4 regions of the Kluyvera huaxiensis genome follow, and region 4 is predicted to be linked to each of the others. Evidence: predicted binding sites of a transcription regulator. Region 4 holds the regulator's gene; each other region holds the start of a gene.

Region 1 (3,295 bases), on a different contig from region 4:
TTCACGCAGCGCTTTACACGCCTGGGCACCGGAGTAGTCAAACTCACACGCCTGACCGATAACAATCGGGCCCGCGCCCAGAATCAGGATACTTTTTATGTCTGTACGTTTTGGCATGGCTCTATAACTCCTGATTATTTCGCGGACTGACGGTATTGCTCAATTAACTCGATAAAGTGGTCGAACAGCGGCGCAGCGTCGTGCGGACCCGGGCTCGCTTCAGGGTGGCCCTGGAAGCTGAATGCCGGTTTATCGGTGCGATGAATCCCCTGCAGGGTGCCATCGAACAGCGATTTGTGGGTCACGCGCAGGTTAGCAGGCAGCGTGGCTTCATCTACCGCAAAACCGTGGTTCTGCGCGGTAATCATCACCACGTTGTTATCGATATCTTTCACCGGGTGGTTGCCACCGTGGTGACCGAACTTCATCTTGATGGTTTTCGCACCGCTGGCCAGCGCTAGCAGCTGATGGCCCAGGCAGATACCAAACACCGGAACCTCGGTCTGGAGGAATTTTTCAATCGCTTCAATTGCGTAGTCACACGGAGCCGGGTCGCCGGGGCCGTTTGACAGGAAGATACCGTCTGGATTCATCTTCAGGACGTCTTCGGCAGAGGTTTTCGCCGGAACCACCGTCAGGCGGCAGCCACGGTCCACCAGCATGCGCAGAATGTTACGTTTCGCGCCAAAATCGTAGGCAACGACGTGGAACGGCAGCTCTTCTTCGGACTTCGCTTCCGGCAGTTCGCCTTCCAGCGTCCAGCTACCCTGGGTCCAGCCGTAGGTTTCAGCCGTGGTCACTTCTTTTGCCAGGTCCATCCCGTTCAGGCCCGGGAAGGCTTTGGCTTTTTCCAGCGCCAGCTGCGCATCGAGGTTATCACCGGCGATGATGCAGCCGTTCTGAGCGCCTTTCTCGCGCAGTAAACGGGTCAGCTTACGAGTATCGATATCGGCAATCGCCACGATGTTATGGCGTTTCAGGTAAGAAGAGAGGTCTTCGGTATTGCGGTAGTTGCTGGCAATCAGCGGCAGGTCACGAATAACCAGACCCTGAGCGTGAACCTGGGAGGACTCTTCATCAGCGGCGTTGGTGCCGACATTACCAATATGGGGATAAGTAAGAGTGACGATTTGGCGAGAATAGGAAGGATCAGTGAGGATTTCTTGATAACCGGTCATTGAAGTATTGAAAACGACTTCCCCAACCGCCGAACCCGTTGCCCCGATGGCCCGACCGTAAAACTGGGTTCCGTCTTCCAGAACCAATAGCGCTGACTTAATCAAAACACCCTCCAGAGAATATTTACTCGCTTTATTTGCATATTAATGCATAACAATGGCACAAATCAATGCAAATCTGCTTACCGACGTATTTCTGGCAAACGGCGGCATTCTAGAGACAGCCTAGGCAAAAGTCTACCTTAAAGGACAATTTTTATCATTATTTTGTGGCACTGGATAAATCAGCCGCCAAAAGAGGTCAAAAAGATCAGATAAGTCGTTGTGGAAAACGCTTGCGGACCAGGAAGAGTGTTAAATCGCATCAGGCAGAGTGAAAAAGTAGACCAGATGGTCAAAATTTACATTTAACCAACACATTATGGCAAGAAAACATATAAAAATAGCCAGTTTAGGCTTAATATTAAAAAATACAGATAAAATAAAGGGCGATAAAATATCGCCCTGCGTAATCAAGTAGTTATGATTACAACAACCACATCACGATGGGTAATAAACTCTTATAGATCATTCAAATTCAATACATCACGCATGTCAAAAAGACCATTTGATTTTGATTTAAGCCACAATGCCGATCTGACCGCGCCATTAGCAAACGTCATACGACTGGAAGCCTTGTGCGTAATCTCCACGCGCTCGCCAATATCAGCAAACATCGCAGTGTGTTCGCCCACAATGTCACCTGCACGAACGGTGGCAAAGCCAATGGTGCCCGGCACGCGTTCGCCGGTATAACCTTCGCGAGAATAGACCGCGCAATCTTTCAAATCTTTATCCAGCGCCCCGGCAATCGCCTCACCCATCGCCAGCGCGGTGCCTGAAGGCGCGTCCACTTTATGACGGTGGTGCGCTTCAATAATTTCAATATCGGTGTAGTCACCCATCACCTTCGCCGCTTTCTCCAGCAGCTTCAGCATCACGTTTACGCCGACGCTGAAGTTGGCCGCGAACACGATGGCAATCTGCTGCGACGCATCACGAATGGCCTGCTTTCCCGCATCATCGAAACCGGTGGTGCCGATGACCATGCCTTTACCGTGCTGACGGCAAAACGCCAGGTGCGTTAGCGTGCCTTCCGGGCGGGTAAAATCAATAAACACGTCAAAATCATCTTTTACCGCGTCGAGGCTGCTCTGAACGGTGACGCCTGATTTCCCAGCGCCCGCCAATTCACCGGCATCGCTGCCCAGTAAAGAGGAACCTTCGCGTTCCAGCGCAGCGCCCAGTTGAACGCCTTCCATCGCCATCGTGGCCTGAATTAACTGCCGTCCCATGCGGCCGCCAGCGCCCGCAATGGCAACGCGGATTTGTGCATCATGCATAGCTATTCTCTTTTGTTAATTTTGCGTAAATCGTTTTCAGAGTAACTAGCCCGCAGCAGGGTCGCCAGCCGAAAACGTCCATAATTAGAATTTAATGATAAACAGAGAGGAATATCAGTAAAAGACATGATTCATCCCGCAGGATGAATCATTGCCGCAGTGAGGGAAAGAAGTCAAACTTGCTCGCAATGACGCGGAGTGGTGGGAAAACAACCAGAAAAGCTCAGGCTGCCAGCCAATCAACGTAGCCCTATTGCAGATAAGGATTTCAGGGCAGCAACGAATAGCGAACGATCATTTCTCCCTTCTTGAGCTTCAACTGGGTTATCGTCACGTCGCCAATCTCAGATAAACAGGCGACGTGTGTCCCACCGCAGGGATAGGCCGGCAGCTCACCAAACGCCACCAGCCGCAGACCGCCTTCGAAAGCCATTCGACGCGGAAGAGCTTCTACCTGCCAGGCGCTAATAATCGCCAGTAAGGCCTCCGCTTCTGGCAGCACCGCCGATTCACCCGCCGCAAAGGTAATACGCCCTTCCCCCGGCCAGTGATGTGCTTTAACCGGCCGCCAGCCGCACTGCTCGCCCGCCATACCAATCAAATGTCCGGCAGAATGTAATCGCGCATGATACTGACGGGCAGCAGCATCAATGCGCAGCAGGGTTTCCCCCAGCGGTAATGCCTGCTCGACGATATGTACTACGTCATCACCACGAGAGATCACGCTTTGCACCG
Region 2 (3,295 bases), on a different contig from region 4:
TCGCGCGCGATTTTCTCGCCAAGCTTGGTGCCCATGTTAACGCGAGCGCTGTAGACGGAAATCTTATCGATAAAGGAGTCCGGGCGCGCAAAGTAGACGTATTCGAACAGGCATGGGTTGCTCACCGGGTTGTCAGCACATTGACGGGTAAACAGCTGCCCTTTCTCAGTGATGTAGACCGCTTCGCCCGGCGCCACATCGCGCAGGAATTCAAAGCCCAGCGTATCCAGCGCCACGCTTTCGGAAGCCACCATATACTCGGTACGACCGTCGCCAATATCACGTTTGCCCAGCACCAGCGGACGGATGCCGTTAGGGTCGCGGAAAGCAACCATGCCGTGACCGATAATCATCGCGACGCACGCATAGGCACCACGAATCTGACGATTCGTCGCGGCAATGGCGGCAAAGATATTGTCGGCTTCCAGCGGGTAATGGCGGAAGTTATCCAGCTCGCTGGCAAAAATATTGAGCAGGATTTCAGAATCAGAAGTGGTGTTGATGTGGCGGCGTTTCTCTTCAAACAGCTTCTGACGTAACTCATGCGCGTTGGTCAGGTTGCCGTTGTGCGCAAGCGTAATACCGTATGGCGAGTTAACGTAGAAAGGCTGAGCTTCAGAAGCGCTGGAGCTGCCCGCCGTTGGGTAGCGCACATGGCCAATACCCATATTGCCCTGCATACGCTGCATGTGGCGGGCTTCAAAGACATCGCTGACCAGGCCGTTTGCCTTACGCAACCGGAAGCAGTTGTTGGCATCAATGGTGATGATGCCAGCGGCATCCTGTCCACGGTGCTGCAGCACCGTTAGCGCATCATAAATCGACTGGTTAACCGGCATGACACCGGCGATACCGACAATACCGCACATACGTCTTTTCCTCGTTAAGCAACGACCCAAAGTTTATACTTTGGGCAAGAAACTTGACGAGCTTTGGAGGTATTCGAAAAACCATCTGATAACCGGTGAAAAATAGGGAATAAACTGCGAGTGCAGCCAGTCATCGCTCTTCGCCATCCCGGTAAAGGTATCAAGGAAGAACAGGATGGCGGCGATAATCAGCACCCCACGTAAAGCGCCAAAGCAGATCCCCAACACCCTATCTGTACCCGACAGACCGGTTTTTTCCACCAGTTGGCCTATCACATAGTTCACGATAGCACCAACGATGAGCGTTACGATAAACAGCGCTGCAATCGCAATCCCGTTTCGAACCCGTTCATCTTCAAAGCCCGTAAACCAGACAGACAGTTCCGTGTAGTAATGGCTGGCAACATAGAAGGCACAGCCCCAGGTTACCAACGATAATGCTTCACGAACAAAGCCGCGGATAAGACTCACTAAGCAAGAAAAGCCCAGTACCGCGATAATGGCATAATCAATCCAGACCATAAATGTCCCACGATTTTACGCCCTGTCATCCAGTTCGGGCGCATTCTAACAGAAAAAGAAAACGTTTGCGTAGGGATTTCCTTCCCTGGCGTAAATAAAAAATGGCGCTGAAAAAATATTCAACGCCACGGTTTCGGGCCCACACCCACGGGCAAAAAAATGCCCCTCATCCCGCGGTGGGAAGGGTTTGGGTGCAGGGTAAAGCTGCGTTAGTTCGGGGTATATCCCATCACAACACCGCTTAATCCCGACAGCTGTTTCAGTTCGCCAAGCGAACCTTTCAGCTTATCTTTTGAGGCTTCCGGGCCAACAAGAATACGCGTAATTTTACCCTGAACCGGCGTAGAAGGCGACGTGTAAGCGCGATAACCCGCACCGCGCAGGCTGGCGACAATTTCATTCACCTTATCGGCGTTCTTCAGTGCCCCCAACTGCACCACGTAGGCTTTCCCCACCGGCGCTGGCTGCTCTTCCGGCGCGGCTTTTGGCGGTGGCGTGACGGCAACCTGTTCTGTTACCGGCTGTGGTTTAGGCTTAGGCTTTTCAACCGGCTTCGGTTTTGGCGGTTCAGCCGTCGGCGGGATCTGTTCCAGATCGCCGTTGCCGTTGACCGCAAGGCGGCTGGAATCCAGCGACGGTGCCGCAGCATCCCCTGCCCTGACTTCTTCTGCCGCGCCTTCAGGTGGCTGCGCTGGCAGCGCCTGCGTGGCGGTTGGCAACATATCGGGCTCGTCGCGATCGCCTGGTTTTGGCACCAGCGGAATAGCCGCGAACTCATCCTGATAATGTTTTTTTTGCCCGTCAAGAAGCCCTGGCAGCACGATAACGCCCAGGGCAACTAATACTATCGTCCCGACAAGACGGTTTTGAAACTTACTTGCCACCAGCTATCCCCGCGTCCAACTCTTCCATCACATGCGCTACCGTGTGGAACGAACCACACACCAGCACCGTATCCTCCGGCGTCGCGTCGGCCATTGCGGCACTCCATGCCTGTGCCACGCTAGCGAAGACGGTACCTGCGCGCAGATGTTCACGCAGCTGTTCCGCTGTCGCCCCTCGAGGCCCTTCCAGCGGTGCGCAATACCAGTCGTCAACGACCTCTTCCAGACATGCCAGCGTACCGGCAATATCCTTATCATGCAGCATACCAATAACCGCCCGCACTCGCCCATTTTTCGGCAGTGATTTGAGACGTCCGGCAAGGTAGGCCGCCGCATGCGGGTTATGCGCAACGTCTAAAATGACGCGCGGCTCAGTTTGAATTGTCTGGAAACGGCCGGGCAAAATCGCGTTAGCAATGCCGTCACGAATGGCATCTTCACTCACTACAAGCCCACTGGCACGCAGCGCTGCCAGCGCCGTGGCGGCGTTAGGCTGCGGCACGTTCGGCAGCGGCAGATTCCGCATCTCGCCCTGTGCGTCGCTAAAGCTCCAGCTGTCGGCCTCAATCGTGTAACGCCAATCAACGTCACGCTGGCGCAGCAGTGCACCTTTCTCGCGTGCCACATCAGCAATGGTATGCGGCATATCTGGCTCACCGACGACAGCCGGACGGCCAGCGCGAAACACGCCCGCTTTCTCACGACCGATACTTTCGCGATCCGGCCCTAACCAGTCGGTATGATCCAGCGCGATGCTGGTCACTACGGCAACATTGGCATCCACAATATTGGTGGCATCCAGACGACCGCCTAAACCTACTTCGAGGATAACCACATCGACCTTAGCCTGCTTAAACAGCCATAGCGCGGAGAGGGTGCCGTATTCAAAATAGGTCAGCGAGATTTCACCCCGCGCCGTTTCAATCGCCGCAAAGGAAGCTGTATGGTCGCTTTCCGCAAGCTCCGCGCCCTGAATGCGCACGCGCTCGGTGTAGCGTACCAGGTGCGGAGAGCTATAAA
Region 3 (3,295 bases), on a different contig from region 4:
TGAACTCTAACCACATCATCCGTGCAACGCTGGAATCCATCGCTTACCAGACGCGCGACGTGCTGGAAGCGATGCAGGCAGACTCCGGTATTCGTCTGCACGCCCTGCGCGTAGACGGTGGCGCGGTAGCCAACAACTTCCTGATGCAGTTCCAGTCCGATATCCTCGGTACCCGCGTAGAGCGTCCGGAAGTGCGTGAAGTCACAGCACTCGGCGCGGCCTACCTTGCCGGTCTGGCGGTTGGTTTCTGGCAGAACCTCGACGAACTACAGGAAAAAGCGGTAATTGAGCGCGAGTTCCGTCCGGGGATTGAAACCACCGAGCGTAACTTCCGCTACAGCGGCTGGAAGAAAGCGGTGAAACGCGCATTAGCGTGGGAAGATCACGAAGAGTAAACCGTTTTGCCTGATGGCGACGTATAAACGTCTTATCCAGCCTACAATACCGATTCGTAGGTCGGATAAGCGAAGCGCCATCCGACACACCATCTCCGTAGGGCTGGCAAGCGAAGCGCCCCCGCCAACGGTAAAATAAAGCCGGAGCTATGCTCCGGCTTTTTTATCAGCCAAACATCGGCAGCATCAGGAACAACTTAATCACCAGCGCGTTGACGATATCAATAAAGAACGCCCCCACCATCGGCACCACCAGGAAAGCGGTATGCGATGGGCCGAAACGCTCGGTAATCGCCTGCATGTTGGCAATTGCCGTCGGCGTTGCGCCAAGGCCAAAACCGCAGTGACCCGCCGCCAGCACCGCCGCATCGTAATTTTTGCCCATCAGTCGATAGGTTACGAAAACGGCATACAGCGCCATTGCCAGCGTCTGCACCGCCAGAATAACCAGCATTGGCAGCGCCAAATCCGCCAGTTCCCAGAGTTTCAGGCTCATCAGCGCCATCGCCAGAAACAGCGACAGACTCACGTTACCCAACACCGATACCGCACGTTCAAAGACACGATAAAAGCCCACCATCGCCAGACCGTTGCTGAGGATAACCCCAACAAACAGCACGCAAACGAACGTCGGCAGTTCCAGCGCGCTTCCGGCCAACAGTTGCGCAATCACCCTCCCTAACGTCAGACAGATAGCGATAAGCGCGATGGTTTCAATCAGCACCAGCGAAGTAATCACTCGCCCAACGTCCGGTTTTTCAAACGCCGTAGGGACTTCCTGGTCATCCGGGGTACCGTTCGGGGACGATGAGTGTTTTACCAGGTAACGCGCAACAGGACCGCCAATCAACCCACCAAGAACCAGACCAAACGTGGCGCAGGCCATCGCCACTTCGGTGGCATTGCTAAAGCCGTAGCGCTCAATGAACAGCTTACTCCACGCGGCACCAGTACCGTGCCCGCCCGACAGCGTAATGGAGCCAGCCAACAGACCCATTAGCGGATCCAACCCCAGCAACCTGGCCATTCCAATACCGAGCGTGTTTTGCAACAACAGCAACCCTACGACGACAATCAGGAAGGTGCCGACCACTTTCCCGCCCGCGCGCAGGCTCGCAATATTGGCGTTAAGACCGATAGTGGCGAAGAACGCCAGCATCAACGGGTCTTTCAGCCCCATATCAAAGTCAATTTCCCAGCCCATGCTTTTCTTGAGCACCAGCAGCGCCAGGGCTACCAGCAGGCCGCCCGCAACGGGTTCAGGGATAGTGTATTTCTTCAGGAAGGGAACGCTCTGGACCAGCTTTCGTCCGAGCAGCAACACCAGCGTTGCGGCAACGAGCGTCGATAGGGTATCGAGATGAAACATAAATGCAGCTCCTTACTAAACGCATGATCCATTCATACGCGACAAATTTCCGATGTCGTGATGGCCTCATCATGAGGCTTCGGCCGAAAGTGTAAGCAAGAACGGTAGGAAAATGATAGAAAAAGGTTTTTTCCTCATTAATTTTGTTAACTCCTCCCATTAAATACACGCAGGTTATACGGGTATTTTCCGCAATAATTTCCCCCCAATGAAAGCAACCGATTGCTTTTACCGGCCAGTCCGCTAAAATCGCCACTTTTCCATCACGGGATTGCCAGAAGAGATGTCCTCTAACACCCTCGATCAAGCCGATGCGCAACCGGTTGCGCAGAAGCAGAACAGCGAACTAATTTACCGTCTGGAAGACCGTCCGCCGCTTCCACAAACGCTTTTCGCCGCACTCCAGCACCTGCTGGCGATGTTTGTTGCGGTGATCACCCCCGCGCTGCTGATTTGTCAGGCGCTGGGTCTGCCAGCCGAAGATACCCAACACATTATCAGCATGTCGCTATTCGCCTCCGGTGTGGCATCTATTATTCAGATTAAAGCCTGGGGCCCGGTAGGCTCGGGTCTACTGTCTATCCAGGGTACCAGCTTCAACTTTGTCGCTCCGCTGATCATGGGCGGCACCGCGCTGAAAACCGGCGGCGCTGACGTGCCAACGATGATGGCGGCGCTGTTTGGTACGCTGATGCTGGCAAGCTGCACCGAAATGGTGTTATCCCGTGTTCTGCACCTGGCACGCCGCGTGATCACCCCGCTGGTCTCAGGCGTGGTAGTGATGATTATCGGTCTGTCGCTGATTCAGGTCGGCCTGACGTCTATCGGCGGCGGCTACGCGGCAATAGCAAACAACACCTTTGGTGCCCCTAAAAATCTGCTGCTGGCGGGCATTGTGCTGGCCATCATTATTCTGCTTAACCGTCAGCGTAACCCTTATCTGCGTATTGCCTCGCTGGTGATTGCCATGGCGGCGGGCTACCTGACAGCCTGGGCTCTCGGCATGCTGCCGGAAAATACCGCGCCAACCAATAGCAGCCTGATGATGGTCCCGACACCGCTGTACTACGGGTTAGGTATCGACTGGAACCTGCTGCTGCCGCTGATGCTGGTGTTCATGATCACCTCGCTGGAAACCATCGGCGATATCACCGCGACCTCCGACGTCTCCGAGCAGCCGGTTTCTGGCCCGCTGTACATGAAACGCCTGAAAGGCGGCGTGCTGGCTAACGGCCTGAACTCCTGTGTTTCTGCGGTATTCAATACCTTCCCGAATTCATGCTTTGGGCAGAACAACGGTGTGATTCAGTTGACCGGCGTCGCCAGCCGCTACGTTGGTTTTGTGGTGGCGCTGATGCTTATCGTGCTGGGCCTGTTCCCGGCGGTGAGCGGTTTTGTGCAGCATATTCCAGAGCCGGTACTCGGCGGCGCCACGCTGGTGATGTTCGGCACCATCGCCGCATCCGGCGTACGCATCGTCTCCCGTGAGCCGCTGAATCGCCGCGCGATCCTGATTATTGCGCTGTCACTG
Region 4 (3,295 bases):
GCCCAACCAGCGGCATGATGGTGGCAAAAATTCGATTGGTACGATGCGCTGGATAGTAGTCAGTGACCATCGCCTGCCAGGTGACAGCTGCGGCACAGACGCCGACCGCTTGCACAAAGCGCAGCACCAGCAGTGTGGTGCCATCGCGTACCCACAGCATCCCCAGACAACCAATGGCGAAAATGGTTAAACCCGCCAACAGAATAGGTTTACGGCCATAGCGGTCAGACAGTGGCCCCCACAGCAGTTGCGCTATCGCGAAACCCGCGAGGAACAGACTCAGGCTGGCACTCACTGCGGATGCCGGCGTTTGCAGGTCTTCCTGAATGGCCGCGAAGGCTGGCAGGTACATATCGGTCGCCAAAAAGCCCAGCACGCTGAGTCCCGCGAGCCAGACTAAAAATCCTTTCCCAGGTTGCATAAATCGCCCTTTTTATCGTTAGTAAATAGTCCGGCAGAGTGTAGAGAGTGCAATAGCGGTTGTGAAACGCTAATATTTGAGTCATGGGTTCAAATTTTTTGCAGGCAAAAAATGTGGTCTGAATATTCTCTGGAAGTGGTTGATGCGGTAGCCCGTAATGGTAGTTTTAGCGCGGCAGCGCAGGAGCTGCACCGGGTGCCTTCAGCGGTTAGCTATACGGTGCGTCAGCTTGAAGAGTGGCTGGCGGTCCCGCTGTTTGAACGACGCCATCGGGATGTTGAATTAACGCCCGCGGGAGCATGGTTTTTAAAGGAAGGGCGCTCTGTCATCAAAAAAATGCAGATCACGCGCCAGCAATGCCAGCAGATTGCTAACGGCTGGCGCGGGCAGTTAGCCATTGCCGTCGATAATATCGTTAAACCGGAACGTACCCGCCAGCTGATTGTCGATTTTTACCGTCATTTTAACGATGTTGAACTGATTGTTTTTCAGGAAGTGTTCAACGGCGTGTGGGACGCCCTGGCTGATGGACGCGTGGAATTAGCGATTGGCGCCACCCAGGCCATTCCGGTCGGTGGGCGCTTTGCTTTTCGCGATATGGGCATGCTGAACTGGCACTGCGTGGTGGCGAGCTCCCATCCTCTGGCGAAGATGGAAGGCCCGCTTAGCGATGAAGTGTTGCGCAACTGGCCATCGCTGGTGCGCGAAGATACCTCGCGTTCATTACCCAAACGTACGACCTGGCTGCTGGATAACCAAAAGAGGGTGGTAGTACCGGACTGGGAATCCTCGGAAACCTGCATTTCAGCAGGGCTGTGTGCCGCAATGGTCCCCGGACATCGGGCGCAGCCGTGGCTGGATAGCGGGGAGTGGGTGGCGTTGACGCTGGAAAATCCCTTCCCGGATGCGGCTTGCTGTGTGACCTGGCAGCAAAGCGAAGCTTCGCCAGCATTAAATTGGCTGCTGGAGTATCTGGGGGACAGTGAGACGTTAAACGAGGAGTGGTTGCGGACGCCCGTGTAAGGCGTCCGTTGGAAAATTAACGGCGGTAGTCGCGGTACGGGCCGTCGGCCACGGAGCGACGCTCGATAAGGCGTGGATGCACCTCAATCGACTGCGACTCTTCGCGCTTGCTGACGATACGGTCCATCAGCATATTGAAGGCCGTTTCACCGAGCGAATCTTTTGGCTGGTGAATGGTGGTCAGCGCCGGCGTAAAGAAGCGGGAGTTGCGCACGTTATCGTAACCGATGAGTGAAATATCCTGCGGCACGCGCAGCCCCATCTCATCGGCGGCGCAGAGCGCACCCATCGCCATCACATCACCGCCGCAGAAGATGGCGGTAGGGCGCGGGTGCTGAGACAGAATCTGCTGCATCGCGCGATAGCCTGACTCGGGCTCAAAGTCGCCCTGAACAATCCAGCTAGCCGGGACGTTGATCAGCGCTTCTTCCATTGCCTTCATGAAGCCCGCCAGACGACCTGCGCCGGTGTTACGCTCCAGTGGGCCAGGGATCACGCCAATATCGCGATGGCCGCGCTCGATGAGGTAACGACCAGCCATATAGCCGCCTTCAAAGGCGTTATCGATAACCGAATCGGTAAAATCAGCTTTAGCTTCACCCCAGTCCATCACCACCATAGGAATGTGACGATACTCTTCGAGCATAGTCAGCAGGGGTTCTGGATACTCAGAGCACATGACCAGCAGGCCATCGACGCGTTTTTGCGCCATCATCGACAGATAAGCGCGCTGCTTTTCTAGATTGTTCCACGCGTTGCCGAGAATCAGGGTATAGCCTTTCTCAAAGCAGTTTTTCTCAACGGCTTCGATAATTTCGGCAAAGTAGGCGGCCTCGCTGCTGGTGGCCAGCAAACCAATCGATTTGGTGTGATTGACCTTCAAGCTACGGGCAACGGCGCTCGGTGAGTAATGCAGCTCTTTGATAGCCGCCCACACGGCTTCGCGCGTATCTTCAGCGACAAAACGCGTTTTGTTAATTACATGTGATACGGTTGTAGTGGAAACGTTTGCGCGCTTCGCTACATCTTTAATTGTTGCCATTCCATCTCACTCCAGACCCTGGCCTGCCCCTGATAAAATCGAAAGGAAAACGTTTGCCTTCACACACCCTGGCACAATCTTAGTGATTGTGATTCGCCGGGAAACGATACAGGACGACAGGAGGGGGTCAATGGCCGGTACGCTCATAAATAAGCGTCGAATTTTGACTTATCCTGGCGCAAAGTGGAAGAGCAAAAACAAACATCCTGCTAAATCTGTGAAGATTTTTACGATTAACTGTGCAAAAATGATTAAACGCAGTTTTACTGTGGTAATCAAAAGGAGAAAAATTGATGAGTACCGATCTTAAACTGTCTCTCTGTACGACCGTTATTGCGCTGGCTCTGATCGTCGCTGCAGGTTTTACCGCTATTTTGCATTAATTCCCCAGTGAGGGGGCATCCGCTCCCTCACGACTGATTGTTACTCATTTCGCAATAATCTTTTGCAGTTTTGTACACTTCTGTTTTTCTGTGATTGATGTCATGCTTTTGCACTATGTTGCCAGGCCGCGTCCAGACTGCGGCTAAACGGAGTCATTGCATGAAAATTAACTTTCCCTTACTAGCGTTAGCTATCGGGGCATTTGGTATTGGTACCACAGAGTTCTCACCGATGGGGCTGCTGCCCGTTATTGCGAAAGGCGTTGACGTCTCCATACCGGCGGCCGGAATGCTGATCAGCGCCTATGCGGTAGGGGTTATGGTCGGTGCGCCGCTGATGACGCTGCTGTTGTCCCATCGCGGCCGTCGTAACGCTCTGATCTTCCTGATGGCCATTTTTACGCTGGGCAACGTGCTGTCGGCTAT

The links. The regulator PurR, encoded in region 4, represses purine synthesis genes. The targets are predictions, from matches to a motif close to CANGCAAACGTTTGCNTG.
Region 1: a site for PurR is predicted at 1,375-1,392, ahead of carA (glutamine-hydrolyzing carbamoyl-phosphate synthase small subunit). Genes of this name have one in related genera too.
Region 2: a site for PurR is predicted at 1,446-1,463, ahead of cvpA (colicin V production protein). Genes of this name have one in related genera too.
Region 3: a site for PurR is predicted at 1,976-1,993, ahead of ABOC97_RS06845 (nucleobase:cation symporter-2 family protein). Genes of this name have one in related genera too.

Annotation. Positions count from the first base shown of each region.
Region 1 is NZ_JBEFLV010000007.1:193,413-196,707, forward strand. It holds gene carB (carbamoyl-phosphate synthase large subunit) at 1-117, opposite strand, end outside; gene carA (glutamine-hydrolyzing carbamoyl-phosphate synthase small subunit) at 135-1,283, opposite strand; gene dapB (4-hydroxy-tetrahydrodipicolinate reductase) at 1,739-2,560, opposite strand; gene ABOC97_RS09870 (alanyl-tRNA editing protein) at 2,829-3,295, opposite strand, start outside.
Region 2 is NZ_JBEFLV010000002.1:228,153-231,447, reverse strand. It holds gene purF (amidophosphoribosyltransferase) at 1-869, opposite strand, end outside; gene cvpA (colicin V production protein) at 903-1,391, opposite strand; gene dedD (cell division protein DedD) at 1,601-2,275, opposite strand; gene folC (bifunctional tetrahydrofolate synthase/dihydrofolate synthase) at 2,265-3,295, opposite strand, start outside.
Region 3 is NZ_JBEFLV010000005.1:6,992-10,286, reverse strand. It holds gene glpK (glycerol kinase GlpK) at 1-395, shown strand, start outside; gene gltS (sodium/glutamate symporter) at 562-1,764, opposite strand; gene ABOC97_RS06845 (nucleobase:cation symporter-2 family protein) at 2,048-3,295, shown strand, end outside.
Region 4 is NZ_JBEFLV010000001.1:71,593-74,887, forward strand. It holds gene punC (purine nucleoside transporter PunC) at 1-421, opposite strand, end outside; gene punR (DNA-binding transcriptional activator PunR) at 533-1,444, shown strand; gene purR (HTH-type transcriptional repressor PurR) at 1,461-2,486, opposite strand; gene cydH (cytochrome bd-I oxidase subunit CydH) at 2,780-2,869, shown strand; gene ABOC97_RS00410 (MFS transporter) at 3,030-3,295, shown strand, end outside.